Regions from separate parts of the Pantoea sp. X-Soil-OKNW-713 genome, predicted to be linked through region 1. Evidence: predicted binding sites of a transcription regulator. Region 1 holds the regulator's gene; each other region holds the start of a gene.
The links. The regulator PhoB, encoded in region 1, activates phosphate uptake and scavenging genes when phosphate is short. The targets are predictions, from matches to a motif close to CTGTCATAAAACTGNCNNAT.
Positions count from the first base shown of each region.

Region 2: ugpB (sn-glycerol-3-phosphate ABC transporter substrate-binding protein UgpB) is a predicted target of PhoB. The motif match lies at 5,351-5,370, and genes of this name have one in related genera.
Region 3: pstS (phosphate ABC transporter substrate-binding protein PstS) is a predicted target of PhoB. The motif match lies at 2,973-2,992, and genes of this name have one in related genera.

Region 1 is NZ_AP035995.1:1,053,630-1,064,273, reverse strand. Features, by position in the region: gene AC6I8R_RS04785 (acyltransferase family protein) at 1-1,162, shown strand, start outside; gene proY (proline-specific permease ProY) at 1,266-2,618, opposite strand; gene brnQ (branched-chain amino acid transport system II carrier protein) at 2,686-4,005, opposite strand; gene AC6I8R_RS04770 (cobalamin-independent methionine synthase II family protein) at 4,408-5,514, opposite strand; gene AC6I8R_RS04765 (PstS family phosphate ABC transporter substrate-binding protein) at 5,690-6,616, opposite strand; gene phoR (phosphate regulon sensor histidine kinase PhoR) at 6,741-8,054, opposite strand; gene phoB (phosphate response regulator transcription factor PhoB) at 8,069-8,758, opposite strand; gene sbcD (exonuclease subunit SbcD) at 8,955-10,172, shown strand; gene AC6I8R_RS04745 (AAA family ATPase) at 10,169-10,644, shown strand, end outside.
Region 2 is NZ_AP035995.1:343,282-353,925, reverse strand. Features, by position in the region: gene AC6I8R_RS01580 (DUF2756 domain-containing protein) at 72-347, shown strand; gene ugpQ (glycerophosphodiester phosphodiesterase) at 344-1,087, opposite strand; gene AC6I8R_RS01570 (sn-glycerol-3-phosphate import ATP-binding protein UgpC) at 1,084-2,157, opposite strand; gene ugpE (sn-glycerol-3-phosphate ABC transporter permease UgpE) at 2,159-3,004, opposite strand; gene ugpA (sn-glycerol-3-phosphate ABC transporter permease UgpA) at 3,001-3,891, opposite strand; gene ugpB (sn-glycerol-3-phosphate ABC transporter substrate-binding protein UgpB) at 3,952-5,268, opposite strand; gene livF (high-affinity branched-chain amino acid ABC transporter ATP-binding protein LivF) at 5,510-6,223, opposite strand; gene livG (high-affinity branched-chain amino acid ABC transporter ATP-binding protein LivG) at 6,225-6,992, opposite strand; gene AC6I8R_RS01540 (high-affinity branched-chain amino acid ABC transporter permease LivM) at 6,989-8,260, opposite strand; gene livH (high-affinity branched-chain amino acid ABC transporter permease LivH) at 8,257-9,183, opposite strand; gene AC6I8R_RS01530 (branched-chain amino acid ABC transporter substrate-binding protein) at 9,303-10,430, opposite strand.
Region 3 is NZ_AP035995.1:8,144-18,787, reverse strand. Features, by position in the region: gene pstA (phosphate ABC transporter permease PstA) at 1-798, opposite strand, end outside; gene pstC (phosphate ABC transporter permease PstC) at 795-1,757, opposite strand; gene pstS (phosphate ABC transporter substrate-binding protein PstS) at 1,820-2,863, opposite strand; gene AC6I8R_RS00075 (lysozyme inhibitor LprI family protein) at 3,113-3,529, opposite strand; gene AC6I8R_RS00070 (DUF8812 domain-containing protein) at 3,526-4,410, opposite strand; gene glmS (glutamine--fructose-6-phosphate transaminase (isomerizing)) at 4,673-6,502, opposite strand; gene glmU (bifunctional UDP-N-acetylglucosamine diphosphorylase/glucosamine-1-phosphate N-acetyltransferase GlmU) at 6,647-8,017, opposite strand; gene AC6I8R_RS00055 (F0F1 ATP synthase subunit epsilon) at 8,253-8,672, opposite strand; gene atpD (F0F1 ATP synthase subunit beta) at 8,697-10,094, opposite strand; gene atpG (F0F1 ATP synthase subunit gamma) at 10,125-10,644, opposite strand, start outside.

The sequences.
Region 1 (10,644 bases):
CGCGCGTGGTCGCCTGAACCAGTTGCTGCTGGAAAACCGCGTGATGCGCTTTATCGGTACCGTCTCCTACTCCTGGTACCTGTGGCACTGGCCACTGCTCAGTCTGGCGCGGATCTTTAGCGATCATCCCTTAACCGCGTGGCAGGGTCTGATGATCAGCGCCCTTGCCTTACTGATTGCCTGGCTGTCATGGCGCTTTGTCGAACAACCTTTCCGTCATCCTCAGCGTGGTACTCGCCTGGTGATCCCGGTTTACTGCGCCTCGTCGCTGGTGGCTGCCGGTGCCATGCTGGTGGTGTGGCAAACCGGTGGGATGAAATACCGTGTCAGTGAGTTAGTGGTCAACGGCGAATCCTGGAAGATTTCAGCGCAGCGCAATCCCTGCCTGCTGGATTATGGTGCCAATTTCCCGTCGTCCGATGCGCAGTGCCACCCGGTTACTGACCAACCCGGTATCGCGTTAATCGGCGACAGCCACGCTGCGGCGCTGCGCGCCACGGTGGCCGCGTATGCTCTGCGTCAGCACAAGCCCTTATTCCAGCTCACCAAAGCCTCCTGCCCGTTTCTGGTAGGCGTAACGCGTGTGGTGAGCCAGGTGCCGACACACGCACAACAATGCGTCGATTTTAATCGCGAGGTACTGAAGATGGTGCTGAGTGACAAGATTGATGAAGTGGTGATCAGCGCCTTCTGGGCATCCGGCATGAGTATCCTGCCCGGAGCAGGCTTCCGTGAACTGGCAAACCCTGAGAAGGACAATTTGGAAGCGCTGAAATTCGGCATGGATAACGTGATTGCTGCACTGCGCAAGGCGGGGAAAAAAATCACCATCATCGAAGACGCTCCATCGCTGGATATCGACCCGTTGCGTTACAGCAACAATCGCAATATCCCGATCCGCCGCGAGTTGAGTGACTGGCTGGGCCGCTGGGATACGCCGCCCTTACCCACCGCGCGCACCAAACTGTTCCAGTACCCGGAAGCCGCTGTGGATGAACTCTTGCAAAGTTATCAGGCGTCAGGGGTACGGGTGCTGTCTTTGCGTGACAAGCTTTGTAATGACCACGGTTGCATGTTCGCCAACGGTGGTCTGCCACTGTATTACGACAACAACCACCTTAGCCCTTATGGTGGCGAGATAGCGTTAGGCAAGAGCTGGTAATTATTCGCAAGTTATTGTAGCGGCGCAATTTATCGCGCAATGCCTTCAGGGGACAAAAAAACAACAGCGCGATAAATCGCGCCGCTACAAATGTTTGCGATCTTTACTTGTTACGCTTCACCAGTGGCCAGGCCAGCAGCAACAGCACAATCCACGCAAATCCGACATACAACGACACGCGCGTATCCGGGAAGTAACCGATCAACGCGATAATGAAGGCCAGGAATAGCACCCCAACCCATGCCGTGGTGCTGCCACCCGGCAGAGCAAATTGCAGCTTCCCGGCTTCCTGCTTACCAATTTTGCGGCGGAAGGCAATCTGCGACAGCAAAATCATGATCCACACCCACACGGTGGCAAAGGTGGCGAGGGAGGCAATCACCAGGAACACTTTTTCCGGCATCAGGTAGTTAAGATAAACCGCGACCAGCATCGCCACCATCATCACCAGTACCGTAACCCACGGAATACCGCGCTCAGACACCTTCATAAACATCTTCGGTGCATGTCCCTGCTGCGCCATTCCGTGCAGCATACGTCCCACACCGAACACGTCGCTGTTGATCGCCGACAAGGACGCCGTCAGCACCACAAAGTTGAGGATCGAGGCCGCTGCGGCAATACCGAGATGCTGGAAAGTCAGGACAAAGGGGCTGCCCGCTGTACCCACCTGGTTCCACGGATAGATCGACATAATCACAAACAGCGTACCGACATAGAACACCAGGATACGCCACGGCACGGAATTAATCGCACGCGGGATAGATTTGCTCGGGTCTTTGGCTTCACCGGCGGTGATGCCGATAATCTCGATGCCGCCGTAAGCAAACATCACCATCTGCAAGGAGAGCAGCATACCGACCACGCCGTGGGCAAAGAACCCGCCGTTGGTCCACAGGTTATGGATACCGGTTGGCTGACCGCCATTGCCGATGCCCCAGAAAATCATGCCGAAACCGGCAATGATCATGATGATGATGGTGGCGACTTTAAAGAAGGAGAACCAGAACTCCACCTCACCAAACACCTTCACGCTCATCAGGTTGATGGCACCAATAATCAGCACCACGCTCAGCACCCAAATCCAGTGCGGCACCTCGGGGAACCATACCCCCATGTAGATACCAAACGCGGTGACATCGGCAATGGCGACGATCAGAATTTCAAAGCAGTAAGTCCAGCCGGTGATATACCCCGCCAGTGGGCCAAGATAATCCTGCGCATAACGCGAGAAGGAGCTGGCCTGGGGGTTATTGACCGACATCTCCCCCAACGCACGCATGATGATATAGGCGACCGCCCCGCCAATGATGTACGCCAGCAGCACACTGGGACCGGCCATTTTGATGGCATCTGCCGAGCCATAAAACAACCCGGTGCCAATCGCCGAGCCCAGTGCCATAAAACGAATGTGGCGCGTGCTCAGTCCGCGTTTGAGCTTATTGGTTTCTTGCATAACTACAGTACCTTGCAAATGAAAAAACCACGGGCAGGCCCGTGGTCGAAATTAACAGCAATGTCGCTTACTGGTGAACGGCGACTTGTTCGCGTCCTTTTACGCGATCCACCACCGCGGCAATCAGCAGCATCACCAGCGACGGCGGCAACCAGGAGAGTCCCTGATCGGCCAGCGGCAGGTGCTGACTGAACAACGGCAGCGCGTCTTTAAAACTGGTGGTTTTGATGGCATCGACAATGCCGAACAACAGACTCACCAGCATCGCCGGGGCGATAATACGGCTGCTCTTGTTCCACCAGTTCAGGGTGAAGCTCAGCACCACCAGCACGATGCAGGGCGGATAAATCGCCGTCAGCACCGGAATGGAAATCTGAATCAGATGGCTCAGACCCAGGTTTGACACCACCATTGAGAACAGGCCGAGGATAAAGACCAGCGCTTTATACGACAACGGCAGGTATTGCGCAAAAAATTCTGCACAGGCGCAGGTCAGGCCGACCGCCGTCACCATACAGGCCACGAAGATCAGTGCCGCAAGGAAGAAGCTGCCCATGCCGCCGAAGGTCTGCTGCACGTAAGCGTGCAGAATCGCCGCGCCGTTGGCGTTCTGATCAACAATCGCGCCACTGTCTGAACCCAGCTTGAACAGGCACAGATACACCAGCGTCAGCCCCACACCGGCAATGATACCGGCCAGCATGGTGTAGCGGGTCAACAGGCCGGAATCTTCCACGCCGCGTGAACGCGCCGCGTTAACGATAACGATACCGAACACCAGCGCACCCAAGGTATCCATCGTCAGATAGCCGTTAACAAAGCCGCTGGAAAACGCCGCACGCTGATAATCTGCCGTCGCCGGGGAAAGCCCACCCGCAGGCCACAGCAGCGCGGCAACACCCAGCACCGTCAGGGCAACAATTTTCAGCGGTGCGAGGAAGTGACCCACGGTATCCAGCAGTTTGCCCGGATAGAGGGAGATCACGATCACCAGCGAAAAGTAAATCAGGCTGTAGATAAACAGCGGCAGCGCGCCGTCACCGGTCAGCGGGGCGATACCCACTTCAAATGACACGGTCGCGGTACGCGGTGTGGCAAACAGCGGGCCAACAGCCAGATAACAGACGGTAGCCAGCAGCAAACCGGCGGCTTTACCAATCGGCGAGCTGAGGGCATCGATACCGCCGCCAACGCGCGCCAGCGCGATAACGGTCATCACCGGCAGGCCCACGGCAGTGATCAGGAAACCAATGGCAGCAATCCAAACGTGTTCGCCAGACTGAATACCCACCATCGGTGGGAAAATGATGTTTCCTGCGCCAACAAACAGGGCAAACGTCATAAAGCCCAGCGCGAGGATATCCTTCGGGGTTAAACGATAAGTCATAAACTTCTGTACGGCCTGTAGCTGATGTTGCGGTGAAAGTTGAGTTTGTGTTGCCCCCTGACCGCGCCAAAACAACGACTTATCCATCAACGCCAGTGCGTTATGCTCGTCAGATAGTTAAAGCGCAGGTGATTTAGACTGCTTTTCTTCTGTTCACAGAGGGAAGAATCGACAACGGCGCGTAGTAAAACGTTTATAGCGGAGAAAGGCAATACGGGATCGGAAAACCAGAAGGATATAGCACTAAACAGATAAAAAGCAGTGAATCAATATAGATAAGCTCGAAATCACATCAGATGATTTGCTTAAACTTTCCACAACGCGGGAGATATCCGCGCATAACCGCGGTTTAAGATGCACAAAAGGCGCGATTTACGCGCCTGTTTGCACAAGTTTACAGCATCACCACACCTGATTTGCGATGTCGACCACCAGGCGGATTTTCTGCCACTGCTGATCTTCGCTCAGGCTATTGCCCTCTTCTGTTGAGGCGAAGCCGCACTGCGGGCTGAGGCAAATCTGATCCAGGCTGACGAATTGTGCCGCTTCCTGCAAACGTGCCTTCACCTGGGCCGGGTCTTCCAGCTCACCGGTTTTGGTGGTGATCAGGCCCAGTACCACCTGCTGATGACCCGGCTTGATAAAGCGCAGTGGCTCGAAACCACCAGAGCGCTCGTTGTCATATTCGAGGAAGAAGGCATCGATATTTACCCCGCCAAACAACACCTCAGCCACCGGCTCGTAGCCGCCTTCGGAGATCCAGGTGGAACGGAAATTACCACGACACACATGCAGGCCGACGGTCAGATCTGCCGGTTTACCTTCCAGAGCAGTATTCAGCACCTGAGCGTAGATACGCGCCAGTTCTTGCGGATCTTCGCCACGTTCGCGGATCTGCTGCTGCTGATCGGTGGAACACAGATAGGCCCAGACGGTATCGTCCAGTTGCAGATAACGGCAGCCAGCCGCGTAAAACGCCTGAATGGCATCTTTGTAAGTTTGCGCCAGATCGGCGAAGTACTCTTTCAGATCCGGGTAAACGTTGGCGTCGATCACTTTGCGACCACCACGGAAATGCAGCACGCTCGGGCTGGGAATGGTCATCTTCGGCACTGCGTCACCGGCAATGTTTTGCAGGAAGCGGAAGTGCTCCAGCATCGGGTGGTTCGGGTTAAACGCCACTTTGCCGGTCACTTTCACGCCACGCGCTTTCGTCTGCACGCCATTAAATTGAATGCCCTGCTCCGCTTCGTAACGCTCGACGCCAATCAGATCATCAAAGAAGTCGAAGTGCCACCAGGCGCGGCGAAATTCACCATCGGTAACCACTTTCAGACCGTTGGCACGCTGCTGCTCCACCACATGACGGATAGCGTCATCTTCGACCTGACGCAGCGCGGCGGCATCAATTTCACCCTTAGCAAACTGCTCGCGAGCCTCTTTGATAGCGGCGGGACGCAGAAAACTGCCGACGGTATCGGCGCGGAACGGGGCGGTTACTCGTTGCATGATCACTCCTGGCTAAAGCCGTAAACGCATGGTTGCGTCAGGTAATAATTTCACCTGGTTATTTTTGGCCATCCGGATGGCTATATGGCTAAGGAGAGTGACATGTTGGACGGATTTGGGCAAACGAAGAAAATTCAGGTGACATGAAGAAAATTCATGTTGCGATGTTCGTTCTTCAATTTTCCTCAATGGCGGCACGCGCCTGCGCCATCTGACTCTCAGACAACGGCAGATATCCCGCCTCACTGACCCGACGCTGCCCCTGGGGTGACAGCACCTGATGCAGAAATGCCGACACCAACGGCGGCAACGGTTTCCCGGGCGCTTTATTGACGTAGATATAGAGCGGGCGCGACCACGGATAGTGGCCGCTACGGATAGAATCGGCATCCGGCATCACGCTTTCACCGCTATTGGTGACCACCGGCAGCGTCTTCACCCCACTGAGATGAAAGCCAAAGCTGGCGTAACCAATGCTGTTGGGCGTCGCTGCCACCGCCTGCACCACCGCCGCCGATCCGGGAAACTCCGCCACATCAGCACGGAAGTCGCCCTTGCACAGCACCTGCTGCTTGAAGAAGCCCCAGGTACCGGACGCGGAGTTACGTCCGTAGCGTTGGATACTACGCGTGGCCCAATGTGGATCGGTCAGACCGACATCCCCCCAGCGCTGCGGCACCTGCTGCGCACCGCACAGACGCGTCACTGAAAACAGCGCATCAAGCTGCTGTGGCGCAATTTGCTTCAGCGGATTGTCCTGATTGACCACCACCACCAGCGCATCCATTGCCACCGGCACCGCCAGCGGAGGATAGCCATAGCGCGCGATAAACAGTTGGCGCTCATCCACCTGCATCGGACGGCTCATCGCGCCAAGCTGGGCAGCACCCGCCGCCAGCGCAGTGGGTGCCGTTGATGAACCCGCCGCCTGTACCTGCACATTCACCCCCGGTGACTGACGGCTGAAATCCTCGCCCCACAACGTCATCAGATAACCGAGGGTATCAGAACCGACACTGCTCAGGTTGCCCGCCAGCATGGTTTGTTGCCCCTGCGCCAGCACAGAGAACGACAGCAAAATGAACAGCAGCAACGATTTCATGCAAGGATTCCACGTAGCGGCGCGATTTATCGCGCAGTCTTTTGAGCGATTTATCGCGCAGTTTTTTGGTGTTCCAATTGAACGGCGCGCGATAAATCGCGCCGCTACGGGGAAATCAGAACGCTTATTGCGCCACATTCTCCCGTATCTGGCTGGCGACGATCAACCGTGACGGCAGGATAAAGCTGAAACACGTTTCCTGATGCGGCACGCTGGTGATTTCCAGCCGGGCGTTGTGGTGACCGAGGGCATGCTTAACAATCGCCAGCCCGAGGCCGCTGCCACCGGTAGCGCGCGAACGCGCTTTATCCACCCGGTAGAAACGTTCGGTCAAACGTGGCAGATGTTCCGGGCTGATCCCTGGCCCGTTATCGCACACCTTAAACTCGGCACCCTGTTTATTACGTAGCCAGCTGATATCAATGCGCGTCCCTTCCGGCGTATGGTTGACCGCGTTATACACCAGGTTGGAGATGGCGCTGCGCAACTGTTCATCATTACCCAGCACTTTGAGATGCGGATCGGTGTGGAAATGGATCTCATGACGCCCCTGGCTCAAGGTTTCCGCTTCGCGCTGGAGCAGCAACAGCATGGTTGGCACATCTACCGTCTCTTTCATATCGAGGGCGGGAGCAGCTTCAATGCGCGACAGCGTCAGCAGTTGCTTCACCAGGCTATCCATACGTCGCGTTTGCTCCGTCATGGTTTGCAACGCTTTGCTGCGTGAACGTTCGTTCATCACCGAATCGTTCATCATCTCCAGATAGCCTTGCAACACCGTCAGCGGGGTACGCAACTCATGGCTGACGTTGGCGAAGAAGTTACGTCGCGCGCCCTCCAGTTGATGCATTTGCGTCACATCACGCGCCACCATCAGCCACTGCCCTTCGCTGTAGGGCATCACGCGAAACTCCATATGATGTTGATTATTCAGCACCAACGTCAGCGGCTTATTAAAGTCACGCTGGCGGATATAGCGGGAGAATTCAGGATAGCGCAGCAGGTTGAGGATGTTCTGACCATTGTCTTCTGGCCAGCGCAGGCCGAGATGCTGTTGCGCCAGGCCGTTACACCAGAAAATGATACCCTCTTCGGTGGTCAGCACCACCGCATCCGGCAGCGATTCTGCACCGCTGCGAAAGCGTTTGATCAGGTTGCCCAGCTCGCGACGACGACGACGGTTACGCAACTGCATTTGATACAGCCCGTAAAACAGCGGTTCCCAGCTGGCGCGTCCACCGGGCGGCGTCATGGATCGATCAACCCATAACCAATGGGAGAGTCGCATCAGGTTCCAGAAATGCCACAACAGCAAACCCAGCACCGCGATCAGCAGCAGCCAGGGGAGATAGCCAAATACCAGACCTAAAATCAGTGCCGGCAGACAGACCAGCACCAGTTCGGTCAATAATCTCTTCCAGGAGAGTCGTTCCAGCACGGTAAAGACTCCGTTTAGTAGCGAGCAGAGAAACGATACCCTGTTCCGCGTACGGTTTGTACCATGCGATCGTGGCCGGAGACCTCCAGCGCTTTACGTAAACGACGGATATGCACATCGACAGTACGATCTTCGACATACACATTGGTGCCCCAGACATGGTTCAGCAGTTGTTCACGGCTGTAAACGCGTTCCGGGTGCGTCATAAAGAAGTGCAGCAATTTGTACTCAGTCGGTCCCATCTCCAGCGGCGTGGCTTCGGACATCACGCGATGTGATGACGGGTCAAGGCTCAGTCCCTGCATCTCAATCACCTCTTCCACCGCCATCGGCGAAATACGCCGCATCACCGCTTTGATACGCGCCATCAACTCTTTCGGGGAAAACGGTTTGGTGATGTAATCGTCAGCGCCCACTTCCAGACCGCGTACACGATCTTCTTCTTCGCCACGCGCCGTCAGCATCATCACCGGAATATCGCGCGTCATGGCTTCACGTTTCAGGTGCTTGATAAACTGGATACCGCTACCGCCAGGTAACATCCAGTCCAGCAAAATCAAATCCGGCCAGGGTTCGATGAGCTTCCCTACTGCGCTGTCATAATCTTCCGCCTCAATCGGCTGGTAATCGTTCTGTTCCAGCACGAAACATAACATTTCACGGATGGGAGCTTCGTCTTCCACAACCAAAATGCGCTTAGCCATTATTACTCCTGCTGATATGACGGCTGTCACTGGGATTTGCGGCGTCATTATGCGTCAGTTTTATGACACTTTTATGAAAAACCCAACCCTGGAAATTTAGTGGAAAAACAGAAATGTGACAGCCGTGAGGCGTTTTTTTTTCTTTCGTGGTGAAGTCGTTATAATTCCCCATCGCTTTTTCTGGCAGGGAGCATCCATGCGCATCATCCATACGGCAGACTGGCATCTGGGCCAGTTCTTTTACAGCAAAAGTCGCGCTGCTGAACATCAGGCATTTCTCGACTGGCTGCGCCAGCAGATTGACCAGCATCAGGTGGATGCGCTGATTATCGCCGGTGACCTGTTTGATACCGGCTCACCACCAAGCTATGCGCGTGAAATGTTTAACCGCTTCGTGGTGGCGTTGCAGGCCAGCCGCTGCCAGTTGATCGTTCTGGCAGGGAACCACGATTCGGTGGCAACGCTCAATGAATCACGCGAACTGCTTGCCTGCCTCAACACGCAGGTGATCACCAGCGCTACGCCGCAGGGCGAGCAGCAGGTGCTGACCCTGAAGCAGCGCGACGGTACACCAGGCGCGCTGCTGTGCGCCATCCCTTATCTGCGCCCGCGCGATATTTTGCGCAGCCAGGCCGGACAGTCCGGGCGGGAAAAACAGCTGTCGCTGCTGGAAGCCATCGAACAACATTATCAGCACTGCTTTGCCGCCGCAGAGGCGCAGCGCGCAGCACTCGGGGGCAAACTGCCGATTATCGCCACCGGCCATCTCACCACCGTCGGCGTAACCAAAAGCGACTCGGTGCGCGATATCTACATCGGCACCCTCGATGCCTTTCCGGCGCAGGCATTCCCGGCAGCGGATTACATCGCCCTCGGCCATATTCACCGAGCACAACGCATTGCTGACAGCGATCATATTCGCTACAGCGGTTCGCCTATTCCACTCAGCTTTGATGAGTTGGGCCGCGACAAGAGCGTGTTTCTGCTGGATTTCAGCACCGGCCTTGATGCCGTGACGCCGCTGACCATCCCGCTGTTCCAGCCAATGCAGATGCTGAAAGGATCGCTGGCGGATATCGAACGGCAACTGGCGCTGTTCAAAGAAAAAGAGGGCGACCTGGCGGTGTGGCTGGATATTGAAATCACCACTCAGGAGCACCTGAGCGACCTGCAACGCCGCGTGGAACAACTGACGGAAAACTTACCGGTGGAGGTGCTACTGGTCCGCCGCAGCCGCGAACAGCGCAGCCGCAGCCTGGCGCGACTGGATAACGAAACTCTGAGCGAATTGCAGGTTGAAGAGGTGTTTGCGCGTCGTCTGGCGCTGGAAGAGGATCTGGATGCCGACCAGGCAGCACACCTTACGCAACTGTTTCGCACCACCCTTGCCGCGCTGGAGAACCCCTCTGCATGAAAATCCTGACGCTGCGTTTTAAAAACCTCAACGCCCTGCGCGGAGAATGGTTTATCGATTTTCGCCGTGAGCCATTTGCCAGTAACGGTTTGTTTGCCATTACCGGGGCCACCGGCGCTGGTAAAACCACCCTGCTCGACGCCATCTGTCTGGCGCTGTATCACCAGACGCCACGTCTCGGCGTGCTGTCGCAAACCCAGAACGAACTGATCACCCGGGATACCGCCGAATGCCTCGCCGAGGTGGAGTTTGAGATCAAGGGTGAAGCCTGGCGTGCCTTCTGGAGCCAGAACCGCGCCCGTGGTCAGGCCGACGGCAAATTGCAGGCTCCGCGTGTTGAGCTGGCGCGTTGTGCCGACAACCAAATCGTTGCCGACAAAGTGGGCGACAAATTAAAACTGATCGAAACCCTATCCGGTCTTGATTTCGCCCGCTTTACCCGCTCAATGATGCTGTCGCAGGGGCAATTTGC
Region 2 (10,644 bases), 710 kb from region 1:
TATCGCATAAACTTATGGTTGCTGCGGTTACGCCAGACACACAGCACCGCGGCATCAATGGAGGAGTGATCATGAAAAAATGGCTGATTGTTTTCGCTGCCCTGCTGCCGTTAAGCAGCATGGCGAATATGCTGAATAACACCAACGAACCCTTTAAACCGGGCTACAACCCAAGCCAGCAACGGATGCAGACGCAGATGCAAATCCAGCAGCAGCAGGAGAAACTGAAGCTGCAACAGGATCAGCAACAGCAGAAACAGGATTTACAGCGCAAAATGCAGGAACATCGCGATAGCGCCCAGCAGCGCATCATCAAAACGCAGCCGGGCCAGCAGAAGACCAATTAACGGAAGTCGGGACCAATAATGTCGATGCAGTCGGTACAGATCGCATCGACGCCCCACCCCAGCAGCTCGCGCGCCCGCTCGGGCTGATTCACGGTGTAAACCAGGATATGCAGACCTGCCGCTTTCAACTGCGCGGTGCGCTCGGCATTCAGCAATTTGTGGTTGAGGTGAATGGAGACGCAATCCAGGCTTGAGGTCAGCGCTTGCCAGTCATCATGCCAGCTATCCAGCAGCAAGCCGCGCGGCAGCTCTGGCACCGCCTGCATGGCGGCTTCCAGCGCCTGATACGAGAAGGAAGAGAGCAGCGGCGCAGTTTGCCCCTGCCACAATTCACGCGCGGCTAACGCCACATCGCGCCCCGTCTCCACCTCTTTGCCAGTGGTCGGTTTGATCTCAATATTCGCCATCATCTGATGCTGACGGCAGCGCGCGGCCACGTCACTCAGCAGCGCCAGCGGCTCACCGGCAAATTTGTTGCTGAACCAGCTACCGGCATCCAGTTGCGCCAGCTTATCCCACGGCAAATCGCCCGCCACGCCCCAGCCGTTGCTGGTGCGATCGAGGGTGTCATCGTGCAGCAGGAAAATCTGGCGATCGTCTGAGAGTTTGGCGTCAAACTCAATCATTTGGTGGTGATAATGCGCCCCCACATCAATGGCGGCGAGGGTGTTTTCCGGGGCCAGTTTACCGCCGCCACGATGGGCGACGATGTGCGGATACGGCCAGTTGTGCTTACTCATTCCAGACGCTTTCCATGAGTTGAATCGAAGAAATGTAACGCCTCCGACGGCAAATGCAGCCATAGGCTGCTGCCCGCCGGCGGGCGTTCGCTGTGCGGCAAACGTACCACCAATCGCGCCTCACCGATACGACCATGCGCCAGATTATCAGCACCGAGCATTTCCAGTGTCTCCACCACCAACGGAATCCCCCCCGCCTCTCGGCTTGTTAGCTGGATATGCTCAGGGCGAATGCCCAGCGTCAGTGGCCGATTGGCCCACTTCGCCTTGCTTTCCGCCAGCGGCAGCGCATGCAGGGCATCGAGAGTAAAACGGGTGCCGTCGCTGTTGATCTGCCCCGGCAGCAAGTTCATCGCCGGTGCGCCGATAAAAGCGGCGACAAACTGGCTGGCCGGGCGTTCGTACACCTCAACCGGCGTGCCCACCTGCTCGACAATGCCTTTGTTCATTACCATCACGCGCTGTGCCAGCGTCATCGCCTCAACCTGGTCATGCGTCACGTACAGGCTGGTGGTTTGCAGACGACGGTGCAGCTGTTGCAGCTCCAGCCGCATCTGCACGCGCAGGCGGGCATCAAGGTTTGACAACGGTTCATCAAACAGGAACACCGCCGGTTCACGCACGATGGCGCGCCCCATCGCCACACGCTGGCGTTGACCGCCGGATAACTCACGCGGGCGACGGGTCAGCAGATGATCCAGTTCGAGGCTACGCGCCGCTTCCAGTACGCGCTGGCGAATCTGTTCTTTGCCCATACCACGGATTTTCAGGCCATAGGCCATGTTCTCTTCTACCGTCATATGTGGGTAGAGCGCGTAGTTCTGGAACACCATCGCGATACCACGATCTTTCGGCTCCAAATCGGTAACACGTTGGTCGTCAATATAGATATCGCCAGAGCTGACGCGCTCCAGCCCGGCCACCATACGCAGCAGCGTGGATTTACCGCAGCCGGAAGGCCCGACCATCACCATAAACTCGCCATCGTTGATGGTGATATTCAGCGGCTGAATGATCTGATTTTTGCCGTCATACGATTTGGTGACGGTCTGAAGGGTTACGCCTGCCATTTTATTTTTCACTCTCCACCAGGCCACGCACAAAGGCACGCTGCATGACTAAAACCACCACCACCGGTGGGATCAGGGTTAATAACATTGCCGCCATCACTTCATTCCACTGCGTCGGACCGCCGCTGGTATTGATCATACTTCTCACCCCGGCCACGGCTGTGCCGAGGCTGGCATCATTGATGATCAGCAGCGGCCACAGATACTGGTTCCAGCCGTAGATGAAGGTAATGACAAACAGCGCGGCCAGATTGGTTTTCGACAGCGGCAACACGATGTCCCAGAAGAAGCGCAGTGGACTGGCGCCGTCGATGCGTGCCGCTTCAATCAACTCATCCGGTAGCGACATAAAGAACTGGCGAAACAGGAAGGTGGCGGTGGCCGAGGCCATCAGCGGCAACGTCAGACCGCTGTAGCTGTCGAGCATATGCAGTGTCGCAATCACCTCCACCGTCGGGAAGATTCGCACTTCCACCGGCAGCATCAGGGTGATGAAAATCAGCCAGAAAAACAGCGAGCGCAGCGGAAAGCGAAACCACACCAGCGCAAATGCCGACAGCATCGAGACGGCGATTTTGCCCACGGTGATACTCAGCGCCATCACCAGGCTGTTGAACAGCATCAGGCCAAATGCCGGGCCACTGCCGTTAACGCCCTGCGTCCAGATGCGCGCGATGTTGTCCCACAGGTGGGTGCCGGGGATCAGCGTCATCGGTACCTGATAGACCGCGTTGTTGTCCAGCGTTGCCGCGACAAAGGCGACATACAGCGGAAACAGGATCGTCAGTACGCCCAGCACCAGCAGCGTGTGGCTGAAGATATCCAGCCCGCGTCGGTTCTCAATCATTGGTATTGCACCTTACGCTCGACAAAGCGGAATTGCAGGATAGTCAGACCAATCACCAGCAACATCAGCACCACCGATTGCGCTGCCGACGAGGAGAGATCCAGCCCGGTAAATCCTTCGCGATAAATTTTGTAGATAAGCGTGGTGGTCGCCTGTACCGGCCCACCGCCAGTGGCGGCATCGATCACCGGGAAGGTGTCGAAGAAGGCATAGACCAGGTTGACCACCAGCAGGAAGAAACTCACCGGGGTGATCAACGGCAGCGACAGGTTAAAGAAACGCCGTACCGGTCCGGCACCGTCAATCGCCGCTGCTTCCACCAGCGATTTAGGGATCGATTGCAGCGCCGCAAAGAAAAACAGGAAGTTGTAGCTCATCTGCTGCCAGATCGATGCCAGCACGATCAGGAACATCGCCTGGCCGCTGTTTTGCGCGTAGTTCCAGTTGTAACCGATCTGGTTAAGGAGATGGCTGAACAGGCCGAGTCCGGGATTAAACAGGAACATCCACAGCACTGCCGCGACCACCGGGGCCACTGCATACGGCAGCAGCAGCAAGGTTTGGTAGAGTTTTTTCAGCCGCACCACATAATCCACCAGCGCCGCCAGCAGCAGGGAAAACAACATGCCGCACACCGTGACCAGCGCGCTGAATTCAATGGTGGTCCAGAACGAGGCCAGGTAGTACTCATCACTGAACAACCGTCTGAAGTTATCCAGCCCAACAAAAGTGCTGGAGATACCAAAGGGATCAAGGCTTTGCAGTGAGTACCACAGCGCTTCACCGGCTGGCCACAGAAAGAAGATGGCGGTGATCACCAGCTGTGGCAGTACCAGCAGATAGGGCAACAAACGGGAGCGGAAAACCGGGCGTGATGATGAGGACATAACGGACTCGTTCAGGCAAAAAGATCGGGGCAGACACGCGGCCTGCCCCGTTACGGCGGGTTACTTCACCTGCTGCTCAAAACGGCGCAGCAGTTCGTTTCCGCGTTTAACTGAGTTATCCAGCGCTGCCTGCGGCGATTGTTTGCCGGTCCACACGCTTTCCAGCTCCTCGTCCACTATGGTGCGAATCTGCGGCATATTGCCCAGACGCATCCCTTTGGTGAACGGCAGCGGATCTTTGTTCAGCATCTGGCGCGTCGCGATATCGGCACCCGGGTTCTTGTCGTAGAAGCCCTGCTGTTTGGTCAGCTCATAAGCTGCGGTGGTGATTGGCAGATAACCGGTTTTCTGGTGCCACTCGGCGGCGATTGCCGGTTGCGCCAGGAACTGCATAAACTCCGCCACACCTTTGTAAGTGTTGGCATCTTTGCCCTTCATCACCCACAGGCTGGCACCACCGATGATGGCATTCTGCGGTGCATTCGGCACGGTTGCGTCATACGGCATCATGCCGACACCAAAGTTGAATTTGGCGTAGTGTTTGATATCCGCCAGTGAACCGGAAGACGCGGTGGTGATGCCGCAATCGCCGTTGTAGAACTTCGCGGTGGATTCATCTTTACGGCCAAAGTAGGTGAAATCACCCTTCTTGTTCATGTCTTCCAGCATCTGGATGTGACGAACCTGCACCGGCTTGTTGAACTCCAGCTCAGCGTCTGTGCCGTCAAAACCGTTGTTTTTGGTCGCCACCGGCAAGCCGTGCCAGGCGCTGAAGTTTTCAATCTGAATCCAGCCCTGCCAGCCGCTGGCGTAACCGCAGGTCAGGCCCGCTTTACGCAGCGCATCGGCGTCTTTTGCCAGTTCCTGCCAGGTTTTTGGTGGCTGATCCGGGTTCAGACCGGCTTTTTTGAAGGCGTCTTTGTTGTAGTACAGCACCGGGGTGGAGCTGTTGAACGGCTGAGAGATTAAATGGCCGCTGGAATCGCTGTAGTAACCTGCGACAGTGGGGACGAACTGTTTTTCATCAAAGGCGATTCCGGCATCCTGGAACACCTGATGCACCGGCACAATGGCTTTGGACGCCATCATGGTGGCAGTACCCACTTCATACACCTGCAAAATGGCCGGTGCTTTACCGGTACGCACAGCGGCAATCCCCGCCGCCAGGCTTTGTTCATAGTTGCCTTTGTAGACCGGGACGATTTTGTAGTCTGGGTGAGCCTGGTTAAAACGTTGTGCCAGAGAATCAACTTCTTTGCCTAACTCGCCTTCCATAGAGTGCCAGAAAGGAATTTCGGTGGCAGCCAGTGCATGACCACTGAGCATCAGACCGAGCAGGGCACTCATCAGGCGGGGACGAAGCGTAAAAGCGGACATAATGTTTTCCTGTGCATGTAGGTACGCGCGAAATCACGCATTTTTTGTTCGCGAAGTAACATGACACGGGAAAATGACGGAAAAATAACAGGTTAATGACGGGAATGTGACAAGGCTGAGTGCAGCTTGTTGCCCTCATCCCGACCTTCTCCCGCAAGCGGGAGAAGGAGACGTGCAATATATAAGTTTGGCTCGATCGATTCCCTCTCCCGCTCGCGGGAGAGGGTTAGGGTGAGGGCACTCAGGCACCTAAATAGGCGCTTCTTACGGCCTCGTTGGACAACAGCGCTTCGCCAGTATCCTCCAGCACCACATGCCCGTTCTCCAGCACGTAGCCACGGTCGGCCAGTTTCAGCGCCTGGTTGGCGTTCTGCTCGACAAGGAAGATGGTCATCCCTTCTTTACGCAGTTGCTCGATGGTGTCGAAAATCTGCTGAATGATAATCGGTGCCAGGCCGAGCGATGGCTCGTCCAGCAACAGCAGACGCGGCTGGCTCATCAGCGCACGGCCAATCGCCAGCATCTGCTGCTCACCACCGGACATGGTACCGGCACGTTGCACCTTACGCTCCGCCAGACGCGGGAACAGATCATAGACGCGCTCAATACGCTCCTGATACTGGCTACGGCTGGCAAAGAAGCCCCCCATCGCCAGATTCTCTTCCACCGTCATGCGCGAAAACACCCGACGCCCTTCCGGGACAATGGCGATCGCCTCACGCATGATGCGTGCGGTTTGCCAATCGGTAATGGTTTTGCCATCAAACGTAATGGTGCCTGCGGTTGCACGCGGCTCGCCACACAGCGTACCGAGCAGCGTAGTTTTGCCTGCACCGTTGGCACCAATCAGGGTGACAATTTCGCCCTGATTGATATACAGGCTGACGTTATGCAGCGCCTGGATTTTACCGTAATGGGCGCTGACGTTTTCAATGGTTAACATTGGGTTGGCCATATTACGCCTCTCCTAAATAGGCACGGATCACGTCCGGGTTATTACGAATCTCTTCCGGCGTGCCGTTGGCCAGCGGCGTTCCCTGATTGACCACGTAAATACGGTCAGAAATGCCCATCACCAGCTTCATATCATGTTCGATCAACAACACCGACACCTTATGCGTACCGCGCAGTTCGGCAATCAGTTCGTCCAGTTCGTGCGTTTCTTTCGGGTTCAGACCGGCCGCCGGTTCATCCAGCATCAGGATTTCCGGGCGCGTGACCATACAGCGCGCGATCTCCAGACGACGTTGCTGACCATAAGCAAGGTTACCCGCCTGACGGTTCGCCAGCTCCAGCAGGCCGATACGCTCCAGCCAGGTGGCGGCGCGATCCAGTGCTTCGCTTTCGCCTTTGCGGAACGCCGGTGTTTTGAATAACCCGGAGAATACGCCGCTTTTCAGATGCTGATGTTGCGCCACCAGCAGGTTTTCAATCACCGTCATCTCACGAAACAGGCGCACATGCTGGAAGGTACGCACAATGCCCATCCGTGCAATTTTCTGCCCCGGTAAGCCGGCCAGATTTTGATCGCGCAGTTTGATGCTGCCGCCAGTGGGTTTGTAGAAACCGGTCAGGCAGTTGAACACCGTGGTTTTACCCGCGCCGTTTGGACCAATCAACGAAACGATTTCCTGCTCACGCAGTTCCAGCGCCACGTTGTTGACTGCCAGCAGGCCACCAAAACGCATCATCAGGCCTTCTACGGCTAATAAAGGCTGACTCATGCCTGCTCTCCTGCTTTACCCTGTTTCAGTTTCAGCTGCGGACGCTTCATCGGCAGCAGCCCCTGCGGTCGCCAAATCATCATCAGCACCATTAAGCCACCCAGTACCAGCATGCTGTATTCGTTGAGGTCACGCATCAGCTCACGCGATACCACCAGCAACACGGCGGCGAGGATCACCGCAAACTGCGAGCCCATGCCCCCCAGCACCACAATCGCCAACACAAACGCCGACTCGACAAAGGTGAAGGATTCCGGGCTGACAAAGCCCTGGCGCGCAGCAAACAGCGTACCGGCAAAACCGGCAAAGGCCGCGCTGATGGTAAACGCCGTCAGCTTGATACGCGTCGGGCTAAGACCAAGGGAACGGCAGGCGATTTCATCTTCGCGCAGCGCTTCCCAGGCACGGCCCAGCGGCATACGCAGCAGGCGGTTGATGATAATCAGCGTCAGCACTACCAGCAGCAGCGCCACCAGGTAGAGGAAAATCACGCGGTCATTGGGATCATATTTCATGCCGAACACCTCGTGGAAGGTGCCCCAGCCGCCCTCGCTGACCTTGCGACCAAACTCCAGGCCGAAGAGGGTCGGTTTCGGGATCTGCGCGATACCGTTTGGACCGCCGGTAATCGAGGTGTTGTTCAGCAGCAGGATACGGACGATTTCGCCAAAGCCGAGGGTGACAATCGCCAGATAGTCACCACGCAGACGCAGCACCGGGAAACCGAGCAGTAAGCCGAACGCCCCGGCCACCAGACCCGCCAGCGGCAGGCTCTGCCAGAAGCCAAAACCGTAGTAGTGGTTCAGCAAGGCGAAGGTATAGGCACCGATGGCATAGAAGCCGCCGTAGCCCAGCACCAGCAGGCCCGACAAGCCCACCACCACGTTAAGGCCGAGGCCCAACATCACGTAGATCAGCGTCAGGGTGGCGATATCCACGCTACCGCGCGAAACCAGGAACGGCCAGATCACCGCAGCCACGATCATCAACACCATCACCAGCTTCTGCTTCGGCGTTGAACCATCAAAGCCCGGCAGCACCAGGCCATTGCCGCTGCGTTTGAATTTGCCGTGGAATAACGGACGCAGCAACTGGAACAGGAATACCACGCCGCAACCGACAAAAATCCAGTTCCAGCGCACCGTTCCGGCGTTCGATACCACCAGTTTGGTGCCATCAAGATCAAGGCGCATACCCATAAAGAAGGTGGCAAGCACCAGCAACATCACCGTAGAGATAACGGCATTAACCAGTCCGAGGCGCTTCATACTTTTTCCACCTCCGGACGGCCAAGAATGCCGGTTGGCATCACCAGCAGCACGACAATCAGCAACGCAAAGGAGACCACATCTTTATATTCGGTAGAGAGATAGGCCGAGGTCAATGCTTCGGCAATGCCCAGCACCAGACCACCAATCATCGCCCCCGGAATGCTGCCGATCCCGCCCAGTACTGCGGCAGTGAAGGCTTTCATCCCGGCCATAAAGCCGATAAACGGGTTGATGGAACCGTAGAACTGCCCCAGCAGTACGCCAGCCACTGCCGCCATCGCCGCACCAATCACAAAGGTCAGTGAAATCACGCGATCGGTATTGATACCCAGCAGGCTGGCCATTTTCAGGTCTTCTGCACAGGCGCGGCAGGCGCGCCCCATACGTGAATAACGGATAAATACCGTCAGTGCCAACATGGCGATAAAGGTCACAACCCAAATCATCAACTGCATGGTGGAGAGCGTGGCGGCAAAGCCGTTGCTTTCACCCAAGGTCCATTGCCCGGTGATCAAGCTCGGCAGCGCGAGATCGCGCGAACCTTGCGTCAGGCTGACGTAGTTTTGCAGGAAGATCGACATCCCGATGGCGGAGATCAGCGCGATCAGGCGCTTGGAGGAACGCACCGGCTTATACGCCACACGTTCGATACTCCAGCCGTAGGCGCTGGAGATAATGATCGCCATGACAAAACCGGCGGCAATCATCAGCCAGGTGGTGTCGATGCCCATCATCATTAGCGCGGCGATGACGATAAAGGAGACATAGCTACCGATCATGTACACCTCGCCGTGGGCGAAGTTGATCATGCCGATAATGCCGTAAACCATCGTGTACCCAATGGCGATCAGCGCGTAGGTGCTGCCCAGGGTCACTCCGTTGAACATCTGCTGGAGGAAATAGAGGAACTGCTCGGACATAACAAGTACCTTAGAAACACGTCCGTGATGGTAAATCGTTACCGCGACTGGCGGTAAATTAACCGGTTTGATTAAGGGCGGCCTGAAGGCCGCCCCTGCGATCGTGCTGGATGCAACGATTACTTGATCGCGGTTGATGAGCCGTCTTTATGCCATTTGAAGATGCCGAATTCGAAGCCTTTCAGGTCACCTTTCTGGTCCCAGCTCAGGTTGCCCATCACGGTCGGAACCGGTGCGCCTTCTTTCAGGTTCTTGGCAATCGCATCAGGCTCGTCGCTCTTGCTGCGCTCGATACCGGCCACCAGCGACTGAATCGCGGCATAGGTGGTCCAGACGAACGGACCGGTCGGATCTTTGCGGTTCGGTGCGGTGTTGGCTTTGATGGCGTCAACAATCGCTTTGTTGTCCGGCAGCTGGTCATAACGCTTCGGCAGGGTCACGTACAGACCTTCAGATGCATCACCGGCAATGTTAGACAGTGAGGCGTTGCCCACCCCTTCCGGTCCCATAAAGCCCGCGTTCAGGCCCGCGGCTTTTGCCTGGCGCAGAATCTGACCCAGCTCCGGGTAGTAACCACCGTAGTAAACGAAGTCGACGTTGTCTTTCTTCAGACGCGCAATCAGGGTAGAGAAATCTTTATCGCCAGCGGTGATACCTTCGAACAGCACCACGTTGCCGCCTTTGGCTTTCAGGGTTTTCTGCACCGACTCCGCCAGACCCTGGCCGTATTGCTGCTTGTCATGCACCACAGCGATACGTTTTGGTTTGATGGTATCGAGGATGTAGTTTGCCGCCGTCGGGCCCTGATCGGAGTCGAGGCCGGTGGTGCGCATCACGTCAGCATAACCACGCGCGGTCAGTTCCGGTGCGGTGGCTGCCGGGGTGATCATCAGCACGCCTTCGTCGTTATAGATATCAGACGCCGGCTGGGTAGAAGAGGAGCAGAGGTGACCGATAACGTATTTGATGCCATCGTTCACAACTTTGTTGGCAACCGCTACCGCTTGTTTCGGGTCGCAGGCATCGTCATATTCCACGCCAACCAGTTTATCGCCGTTGACACCGCCTTTGGCATTGATGTCTTTAATGGCCTGTGCCGCACCGGTAAATTGCATGTCGCCGTATTGGGCTACCGGACCGGTTGCTGCGCCGACGATGGCAATTTTGATGTCTTTTGCCAGCGCCGCATGGCTCATCGCCAGCGCGACGCAGCCCGCCAATAATGCGCGTCCTTTACTCATTTTCATGCGAACTTCCCCATCTGTTATGTCGTGTCTGTTGTGAGTTGGATTATTTTCTGCCAGTGAAAGAGGAAAACTGATTCTGGAATAATGAGTTAGCGCACTTTTCTGGCATTTATTGGTAATAAGGCTTTATTTTTCAGGTTATTAAACAGGAAGTTTCTTCTGTAAATCAACTGACATATTCAGTTATAGCTGGGTTGAACAGCAGAATCGTCTG
Region 3 (10,644 bases), 1.0 Mb from region 1:
GCTTTGCCATTCCGCAAAGGGACTCATGGCAAATTTAAAGATGGTGACTGGCAGGTTGGCGATCGGCTGCATCATGTCGGTGCTCCAGAACTGGTTCGACAGCGCAGTAAACAGCAACGGTGCGGTTTCACCGGCAATACGCGCAATCGCCAGCAGCACACCGGTGATAATGCCGGAGACTGAGGCCTTGAGGGTGATAGCTGAAATCATCTTCCATTTCGGCGTCCCCAGCGCATAAGCGGCTTCACGCATGCTATCAGGCACCAGACGCAGCATATTCTCAGTGGTACGGATCACGATGGGAATCTGCAACAACGCCAGTGCCACCACGCCTGCCCAACCGGAGAAGTGCTGCATCTGCGCCACCACGATGGTGTAAACGAACAACCCCACCACAATTGACGGTGCAGACAGCAGGATATCGTTAATAAAACGAATCACCTCTGCCAGCCAGTGCTTGCGACCATATTCGGCAAGGTAGATCCCCGCCATGATGCCCAGCGGTGTGCCAAAGAAGGTTGACCAGAAAATCAGTAAACCACTGCCTGCGAGGGCGTTCGCCAGGCCACCGCCAGCGGTATTGGGTGGCGGGGTAGATTCAGTAAACAGCGACCAGGAAAGGCCATCAATACCACGGGAAATGGTGGTAAACAGGATCCAGATCAGCCAGAACAGACCAAATGCCATCGTCAGCAGCGACAGGGTCAGCGCGATTTTATTTTTGGTGCTGCGCCATGCCTGCATTTTGCGACGCGAGGCTTCCAGTTCAGCGCGGGCCTGCAATTCAATGGTTGTCATGACCGGGCTCCTTCACTTTTCGCCAAACGCAAAATCATCAGTTTGGAGATCGCCAGCACGATAAAGGTGATGACAAACAGGATCAGCCCCAACTCCATCAATGCCGCCACATGGACACCGGATTCTGCCTCAGCAAATTCATTCGCCAGTGCCGAGGTGATGCTGTTGCCCGGCATAAACAGCGATGCGCTGTCGAGCTGGTAGGTGTTACCGATGATAAAGGTCACCGCCATCGTCTCACCCAATGCACGGCCCAGACCGAGCATCACACCACCAATCACACCGTTTTTGGTGAAGGGCAACACGATGCGCCAAATTACTTCCCAGGTGGTGCAGCCAATGCCGTAGGCCGACTCTTTCATCATCACCGGGGTCTGTTCGAACACATCACGCATCACCGAAGCAATGTACGGGATGATCATGATGGCGAGGATAACGCCTGCCGCCAGGATACCGATCCCAAAAGCCGGGCCGGAGAACAGCGCACCTACAATCGGGATATTCGACATGATGTCGCCAACCGGCGTCTGGAAGTACTCGGCAAAGAGTGGCGCAAAAATAAACAGGCCCCACATGCCATAGACGATGCTGGGGATAGCCGCCAGCAGCTCGATTGCGGTGCCGAGTGGACGACGCAGCCAGCCTGGCGCCAGTTCCGTCAGAAACAGGGCGATACCGAAGCTCACCGGAACGGCGATGATCAGCGCAATCAGCGAGGTTACGACGGTACCGTAAATCGGCACCAGCGCACCAAATTGTTCGTTAGGCGCATCCCAGGTCTTGGTCCACAGGAATGAGAAACCAAATTTCTGGATACTGGGCCAGGAGGAGAAAATCAGGGAGACGATGATGCCACCCAGCAGCAATAACACAATCAGCGCAGCCAGTTTCACCAGCGCGCCGAAGATCATGTCACCTTGTTTGCCAGGGGCTTTAAACGTCGGCTTAGTGGCAGCCATAGAAGTCTCTGTTCTCAGGGGAAGTCAGGGTGGCCAGCCTGTCGGCTGGCCAGGTCATTCACTTACTTGTACAGCGCTTTGCCGGAAGAATCTTTGATGTTGGCTTTCCAGGCATCACGAATCTGCGTGGTCACGCTTTCTGGCAGAGCTGCGTAATCCAGGCTGGTCGCCGTTTTTCCACCATTTTTGTAAGCCCAGTCGAAGAACTTCAGCACTTCGCTACCTTTCTCTGCATTTGCCTGATCTTTATAAACCAGGATGAAGGTGGTGGAAGTGATCGGCCATGCATCGTTGCCTTTCTGGAAAGTCAGGTCCTGGGCAAAAGATTCGCTCCAGTTCGCGCCTTTGGCCGCGTTAGCAAAGCTGGTTTCGCTCGGTGCCACAGCTTTGCCGTCAGCATCGTGCAACTTGGTGTAAGTCAGGTTGTTCTGCTTGGCATACGCGTACTCGACGTAGCCGATTGAACCCGGCAGACGCTGGACGAATGCCGCCACGCCGTCGTTACCTTTACCGCCCAGACCGGTCGGCCAGTTTACGGTGTTGCCTTTACCAATTTTGCTGTTCCACTCTTCGTTCACTTTAGACAGGTAGCTGGTGAAGACGAAAGAGGTACCGGAACCGTCAGCGCGGCGTACCACGTTGATGTTGGTATCTGGCAGTTTCACGCCCGGGTTCAGTTTGGTGATCGCCGGATCGTTCCACTTTTTGATATTGCCCAGGTAAATGTCACCAACGGTTTTACCGTCGAGGGTCAGCTGACCAGACTTCACGCCAGGGATGTTAACCGCCAGAACCACACCACCGATCACGGTCGGGAACTGGAACAGGCCATTTTTTTGCAGATCTTCATCTTTCATCGGCGCATCTGACGCACCGAAATCGACGGTTTTGGCGATGATTTGCTTCACGCCGCCCGAAGAACCAATACCCTGATAGTTTACTTTGCTACCGGTGGCTTGCTGATATTCTGCTGCCCACTTGGCATAAACCGGTGCCGGGAACGTCCCGCCTGCGCCAGTCAGATCGGTTGCTGCAAAAGCAGAGACCGCGCTTACTGCGAAGGTGGCGGCGAGGATTCGGGCTACGGTGCTACGCATCAGTGTCATGTTCCCTCCAGGGGAGTTAAAAAAATCAGGCTCTATGCCATTTTAGTAAGAGTCATTGATTGCTGCTGGAGGGAAAATAGGACAGTTTGATGACAGTCAAATGTACGAAATATGACAGTTTTATGACAAAGGTACCGACTCCGGTATAAGACGACGAGACGTTGTATAACAGGCTGTTAAGATTGTTTTTCTGTGGCGGAGCTAATGTGTCGAGTCGGCACACATCAGCCCCGTTTGCTTCACATTAGCCTAACCACTCAGACCATCATAAGGGATCTGCATCAGGATATGTGTTCTTTCATTATCCATTTTGGCGGTGCAATCATTGATAGCATCAAGGTATGGATTTTTGGATTTATCGGCACCAAAAGCCTCCATCTCACACTGATACTTTCTTAAGTCCAGCCAGCTACGCTGCGCTTTGACAAAAATGTCCAGATAAGCCTCGGTGTCAGAAGGTGAGTCACGTAGCCCCTGCTTTATACGATCTTTTGCTTTAGCGTACTCAGCATTAAGAACTTTTTCCGCATTGTCTTTCTTATTTTCCAGACATTGATGAACTTCAGTATCATTTGCGGCGTTATCACAATCGTCGGCCCAGGCCATGTTGCTGGAGAAAATACCGCAGACTATCGATAAAAAAGCGAGATGTTTTATATGAATCAATTCCTGTTTCTCCGTAAATAATTTGCACGCTGGCGACCTCTTTCGTATCTCCGAGTACGATGATCGGTTTCAATAAAATGGATCAGTGAATCGAAGTCATTTGCCATGCAAGGTTCAAGAACCGTGCGATATCCCAGTCCCTGATAAACAAGATCCACAATAATCTCACGGATGGCTTTATGTAAACTCGGCCATGGCGTCGCGTGTTGAACCACCGCAGCATAAGACTCATAGATTTTGCACGCGCGTGAAGCATAGGATGGGTAAATAAGTTCGAACAGGCGAGCCTGAGATTCACGCGAAATAATGCCACAGGCATGGCGATAGCTTTTGACAAAAGCATCAGCGGCATTACCCTTCTTTCCATATGCAGAGGCAATGAATTCCCCCTGTTGCCTGTCAATCCCCGCCCTGATGAAATCACTGATGATCGATTGATACGATCTATCGCCCATATCATAGCCACGACCAATCGTCACACCCGATACACCACCAGGCCAGTGAATATGACGGCTAAAGTACAGACTTGCCGGTTGGTCATTTCCTTCTGCGTCGAAGGTGACCTGACCTTCACTCACCGTTAAGCGACCGAAGAAATCGCTTCTGTTCCATTCAGGATGACTGTTGGCTGGGGGGTGGGGGATGTTCCTTTCCGGTGATTGTGTCATCCGCCTTAAAGTCAGCCCACCAATATCAATGCGGCCATCAGGATGAGTCATAAACCTGGACTGAAAAATCTTTATGGCTTTGATGGTATTGATACCGACTAATCCATCAACTTTTAGCCAGGAATAACCGATGCTTTTTAAATACTGCTGCACCGCTCTGACATCAGAAGCAGCATTTCTTCCTTTAATACCTACCGATGAAGATAAGTGCATACCATGTCCTTTGATATGAAATATCGCAAATTATCCCAATAAAAATCATTTGCTGTCAATAAACACACAATAACCATCCATTGATAAATAATTTTATGCAGAAACTAATTTTTATATAAAGAATGAATAGATTTTACAATGGAAGCAGTGCATCAATGATGAGAACAAAACTATTCCGCCCTCATGTCACAAACAAAAAAGGTTATGCATTTGAAAATGCATAACCCTTAAATAATCTGGATCAGATTAGCTAATAGCAGCCCTATTCAACAGTCACTGATTTCGCCAGGTTACGCGGTTGATCGACATCGGTGCCTTTAATCAACGCGACATGGTAGGACAGAAGTTGCAGCGGCACGGTGTAGAAGATTGGCGCAATCACCTCTTCCACATGCGGCAGAGAGATAATCTTCATGCCATCGCTGTCGCTAAAACCTGCATCCTGATCGGCAAATACATACAGCAGACCGCCGCGTGCACGCACCTCTTCGATGTTGGACTTCAGCTTCTCCAGCAGTTCGTTATTCGGTGCTACCACGATTACTGGCATATCGGCGTCAATCAGCGCCAGCGGGCCATGTTTCAACTCCCCGGCCGCGTAGGCTTCAGCGTGGATATAGGAGATCTCTTTCAGCTTCAACGCGCCTTCCATGGCGATCGGATACTGATCACCACGGCCAAGGAACAATGCATGATGCTTGTCAGAGAAACCTTCTGCCAGGTTTTCGATCACCTTATCCTGCGCCAGCATCTGCTCAATGCGGCTCGGCAGCGCCTGTAACCCATGGACAATCTCGTGTTCGGTATCAGCAGACATGCCATGCAGGCGGCCCAGTTTCGCTACCAGCATCAACAACACGGTGAGCTGCGTGGTAAAGGCTTTGGTGGAGGCTACCCCGATCTCGGTACCCGCTTTGGTCATCAGTGACAAATCGGATTCACGTACCAGCGACGACCCCGCCACGTTACAGATAGCCAGAGAACCCAGATAGCCCAGCTCTTTCGACAGACGCAGCGCGGCCAGCGTATCGGCAGTTTCACCGGACTGTGACAGGGTGATCAGCAGGCTGTTTTTACGCACCGCCGATTTGCGATAGCGGAATTCAGAGGCAATTTCGACATCGCAGGGAATGTTTGCCAGTGATTCGAACCAGTAACGTGAAACCATACCGGAGTTGTATGAGGTGCCGCAGGCGATAATCTGGATATGCTCAACTTTGCTCAACAGAGCTTCCGCTTGTGGGCCAAGCTCGCTGAGATCGACTTCACCGTGGCTGAAACGACCGGTTAAGGTGTTTTTGATCGCCATCGGCTGTTCATAAATCTCTTTCTGCATGTAGTGACGGTAAATCCCTTTGTCACCGGCATCATACTGGACGTTAGATTCGATCTCGGCGCGAGTCACCGGCGCGCCATTGCGATCGACAATAGTCACTTCGCGGCGGGTAATCTCAGCGATATCGCCCTCTTCCAGATAGATGAAGCGGCGTGTCACCGGCAGCAGTGCCAGCTGATCGGAAGCGATAAAGTTTTCGCCGACGCCACGGCCTACCACCAGCGGGCTACCGGAACGCGCAGCCACCAGCACGGAGGGATCGCGGCTGTCCATAATCACCATGCCATAGGCGCCGCGCAGTTGCGGAATCACCCGCAGCACCACTTCACGCAGCGAACCGCCTTGCTTCTGTTCCCAGTGCACCAGATGTGCCACCACTTCGGTGTCAGTTTCTGACGCGAATGAGTAACCGCGCTCAATCAGCTGCGCACGCAACGGTTCATGGTTCTCAATGATGCCGTTATGCACAATGATGATGTGCTCAGAGATATGCGGATGCGCATTGGCTTCTGAGGGTTCACCGTGGGTAGCCCAACGGGTATGAGCAATACCGGTGCCGCCAATTAACGGCTGCTGTTCCGCCGCTTCTGCCAACTTTTGCACTTTGCCCAGGCGACGCAGACGCGTCACATGGCCTTGACGATCAACGACGGCCAAACCCGCCGAATCGTAACCGCGATACTCAAGACGACGCAGACCTTCCAGCAGAATTTCTGCGATGTCGCGCTGTGCTACTGCACCAACAATTCCACACATAATAGTTTCCTGACTTCATGGCTTTCGGCCATTGCGTTGTCATCTGACCTGATATCCGGCATCGCCGGTTCCCCGAGCCTTGTAGAGAGTGGGGATGTAGTTATATTTACTGCTAACAGGCCGATCTTTGTCGGCCATTAAAAATTACTTTTTCTTTTCCGGGCGCTTCCAGCCCGCTTTCTGGTTCTGTTCTTTGCGGTTGTAAACCAGAACGGCGGCGGGTACGTCTTTCATCACCGTGGTGCCCGCCGCAATTGTCGCGCCACTGGCGACAGTCACCGGAGCCACCAGCTGGGTATCGGAACCCACAAACACGTTGTCGCCAATGATGGTTTTAGATTTATTCGCGCCATCGTAATTACAGGTGATGGTGCCAGCGCCGATATTCACATCGTCGCCAATCTCCGCGTCGCCAAGATAGGAGAGGTGACCGGCTTTGGAACCTTTTCCAAGGGTGGCTTTCTTCATTTCAACGAAGTTGCCAACGTGAGCCTTCTCTCCCAGTTCGCTTCCAGGGCGCAAACGAGCAAACGGACCAACGGTACAAGCCGCGGCCAGATTGGCATCCTCGATCACCGAATACGCGCTGATTTCACAATCATCAGCAATCACGCTGTTTTTGATGATACAACCCGCCGCAATTTTCACCCGATCGCCGAGGGTGACGTCGCCTTCGATAATCACATTGGTATCGATTTCAACATCGCGTCCGTGTTTTAACGTGCCACGCAGATCGAAACGAGCCGGGTCACGCAGCATCACACCTGCCAACAACAGTTTCTCGGCCTGTTCAGCCTGGTAAGCACGTTCCAACGCTGCCAGTTGCAGGCGATTATTTACACCGTCGGTTTCGCTGATGCGCGCCGGATGGACAGCCTGCACCAGACGCCCTTCCTGATGTGCCATCGCAATAATGTCGGTGATATAGAACTCGCCTTGCGCGTTGTTGTTATTCAACTGCGACAGCCAGCGTTTGAGATCACCACCGTTAGCAATCAGGATGCCGGTGTTAATCTCCTGAATCTTCAGTTGTTCGGGCGAAGCATCTTTTTGTTCCACGATCCCGGTAATGGTGTCGTTTTCACGCACGATGCGGCCATAGCCGGTGGGATTGTCGAGCACCACGGTGAGCAGACCGATGCCACCCGCAGGTTTAGCGCTACGCAGGCGCTGCAACGTTTCCAGGGAGATCAACGGCACGTCGCCGTACAGCATCACAATGTCTTCATCATCTGCGAACCAGGGGGCTGCCTGCTGCATCGCATGCCCGGTGCCAAGCTGTTGCGCCTGTAACACCCAATTCAGAGTGTTACCAGAAAGCTGAGCTTTAAGTTGATCGCCGCCGTGTCCGTAAACCAGATGGATTTGCTGTGCGCCCAACCCGGTTGCAGCATCAATTACATGCTGGACCATGGGTTTTCCTGCCAGGGTATGCAGAACTTTGGGGAGATCGGAATACATACGGGTGCCCTTGCCAGCGGCAAGAATCACCACACTCATCGCACTTGTAGACATAACTATCCTGACTCTGTTTTAGCTTTCGAAAGTTTAAGGTTTACCTCTGAGATTACTACATTTTTCTCGGATCGAAATTAGAGGATGTAGCGGCGCGATTTATCGCGCGTCTTTCCGGCATTGCGCACGGAATTGCGCGATAAATCGCGCCGCTACGAAAATTCGCAGGGATCAACGTGCAGGCAAAAAAAATGCCAGCCCAATGGGCTGGCACTTCGTGACGCATAAAGCCTGATTACATCGCTTTTTTGGTCAGCTCGATAACACGCAGCTTCGCGATAGCTTTCGCCAGTTCGGCAGAGGCCTGAGCATAGTCCACGTCGCCGTGGCTGCTGCTCATGTGTTCTTCTGCTTTACGTTTCGCTTCCAGCGCGCGCGCTTCGTCGAGGTCTTCACCACGAATCGCGGTGTCGGCCAGAACGGTGGTGCTGCCCGGCTGAACTTCCAGCACGCCGCCAGAGAGGTAGATATACTCCTCTTCGCCGTGCTGTTTAACGATGCGAATCATACCAGGCTTGATGGCAGTCAGGAGCGGGGCGTGACCAGGGTAAATCCCCAGCTCACCTTCGCTACCTGACACCTGGATTTTCTGCACCAGACCGGAGAACATTTGTTGCTCCGCGCTGACAACATCCAGGTGATAAGTCATAGCCATATCATTCCTCCCGGGAAACCGTTATTACAGTTTCTTCGCTTTTTCCACGGCTTCGTCGATCGCGCCAACCATGTAGAAAGCCTGCTCTGGCAGATGGTCGAATTCGCCTTCCATGATGCCTTTGAAGCCACGGATGGTGTCTTTCAGCGTTACGTACTTACCCGGAGAACCGGTGAAGACTTCAGCAACGAAGAACGGCTGAGACAGGAAGCGCTGAATCTTACGTGCGCGTGCCACCAGCAGTTTGTCGTCTTCAGACAGCTCGTCCATACCGAGGATGGCGATGATGTCTTTCAGTTCCTGGTAACGCTGCAGCAGAGACTGCACGCCACGCGCAACATCGTAGTGCTCCTGACCAACGATCAGCGGATCCAGCTGACGGCTGGTAGAATCCAGCGGGTCAACGGCCGGGTAGATACCCAGAGATGCGATCTGACGGCTCAGCGTTACGGTTGAGTCTAAGTGGGCGAAGGTGGTCGCCGGAGACGGGTCAGTCAAGTCATCCGCAGGGACGTAAACGGCCTGTACGGAGGTGATTGAACCCGTCTTAGTGGAGGTAATACGCTCCTGCAACACACCCATCTCTTCAGCCAGCGTCGGCTGATAACCTACCGCTGAAGGCATACGACCCAGCAGTGCAGATACTTCTGTACCGGCCAGGGTGTAACGATAGATGTTGTCGATGAACAGCAGAACGTCACGGCCTTCATCACGGAATTTCTCCGCCATGGTCAGACCGGTCAGTGCTACGCGCAGACGGTTACCCGGCGGCTCGTTCATCTGGCCATACACCAGCGCTACTTTGTCGATAACGTTGGAGTCAGTCATTTCGTGGTAGAAGTCGTTACCCTCACGAGTACGCTCACCCACACCAGCAAATACCGAGTAACCTGAGTGCTCAGCCGCGATGTTACGGATCAGCTCCATCATGTTTACGGTTTTACCAACACCCGCACCACCGAACAGACCGACTTTACCGCCCTTAGCGAACGGACACATCAGGTCGATAACCTTGATGCCGGTTTCCAGCAGTTCCTGCGAGTTAGACTGATCTTCATAAGAAGGCGCGGCGCGGTGAATAGAGGAAACCTCTACTGCGCTGCCGTCTTCTTCAACCAGGTCGCCTTTCATGTCGATCGGCTCACCCAGCACGTTCATGATACGGCCGAGGGTTGCTTTACCAACCGGAACCTGGATCGGTTTTTTCAGGTCGGCTACTTCCAGACCGCGCTTCAGGCCGTCAGAAGAACCCATGGCGATGGTACGAACCACGCCACCACCCAGCTGCTGCTGAACTTCCAGCACCAGACGAGCATCACCATTCTTAACCTCAAGAGCGCTGTACACTTGCGGTACGGCATCCTGAGGGAATTCGACGTCAACTACGGCGCCGATAATCTGGACAATCTTTCCAGCTGCCATCTTGAATCCTCTACCTAATTCCAAACCTGGTTAAACCGCGGAGGCTCCCGAGACGATCTCGGTAAGTTCCTGGGTGATGCTGGCCTGACGAGCTTTGTTGTAAACCAACTGCAGCTCTTTGATCAGATTTCCGCCGTTATCGGTTGCGGCTTTCATCGCCACCATACGTGCGGCCTGCTCACTGGCCAGGTTTTCCACCACACCCTGATAAACCTGCGATTCGACATAACGACGCAGCAGAGTATCCAGCAGCGCCTTCGGATCGGGTTCGTACAGGTAATCCCAGGTCTTCGCCTTCATCTCTTCTTCACCTTCCGCTGGCGGTAACGGCAGCAGTTGGGTAATGGTCGGAGTCTGAGACATGGTGTTATTAAATTTGTTGCTGACGATATACAGCTTGTCGATACGGCCTTCATCATAAGCCTGCAACATCACTTTTACCGGGCCGATCAGTTCAGACAGTGAAGGTTTATCACCCATGCCTGTGACCTGCGCCACGATGTTGCCACCAACAGAACCGAAGAAACCAAGCCCTTTTGAGCCGATAATC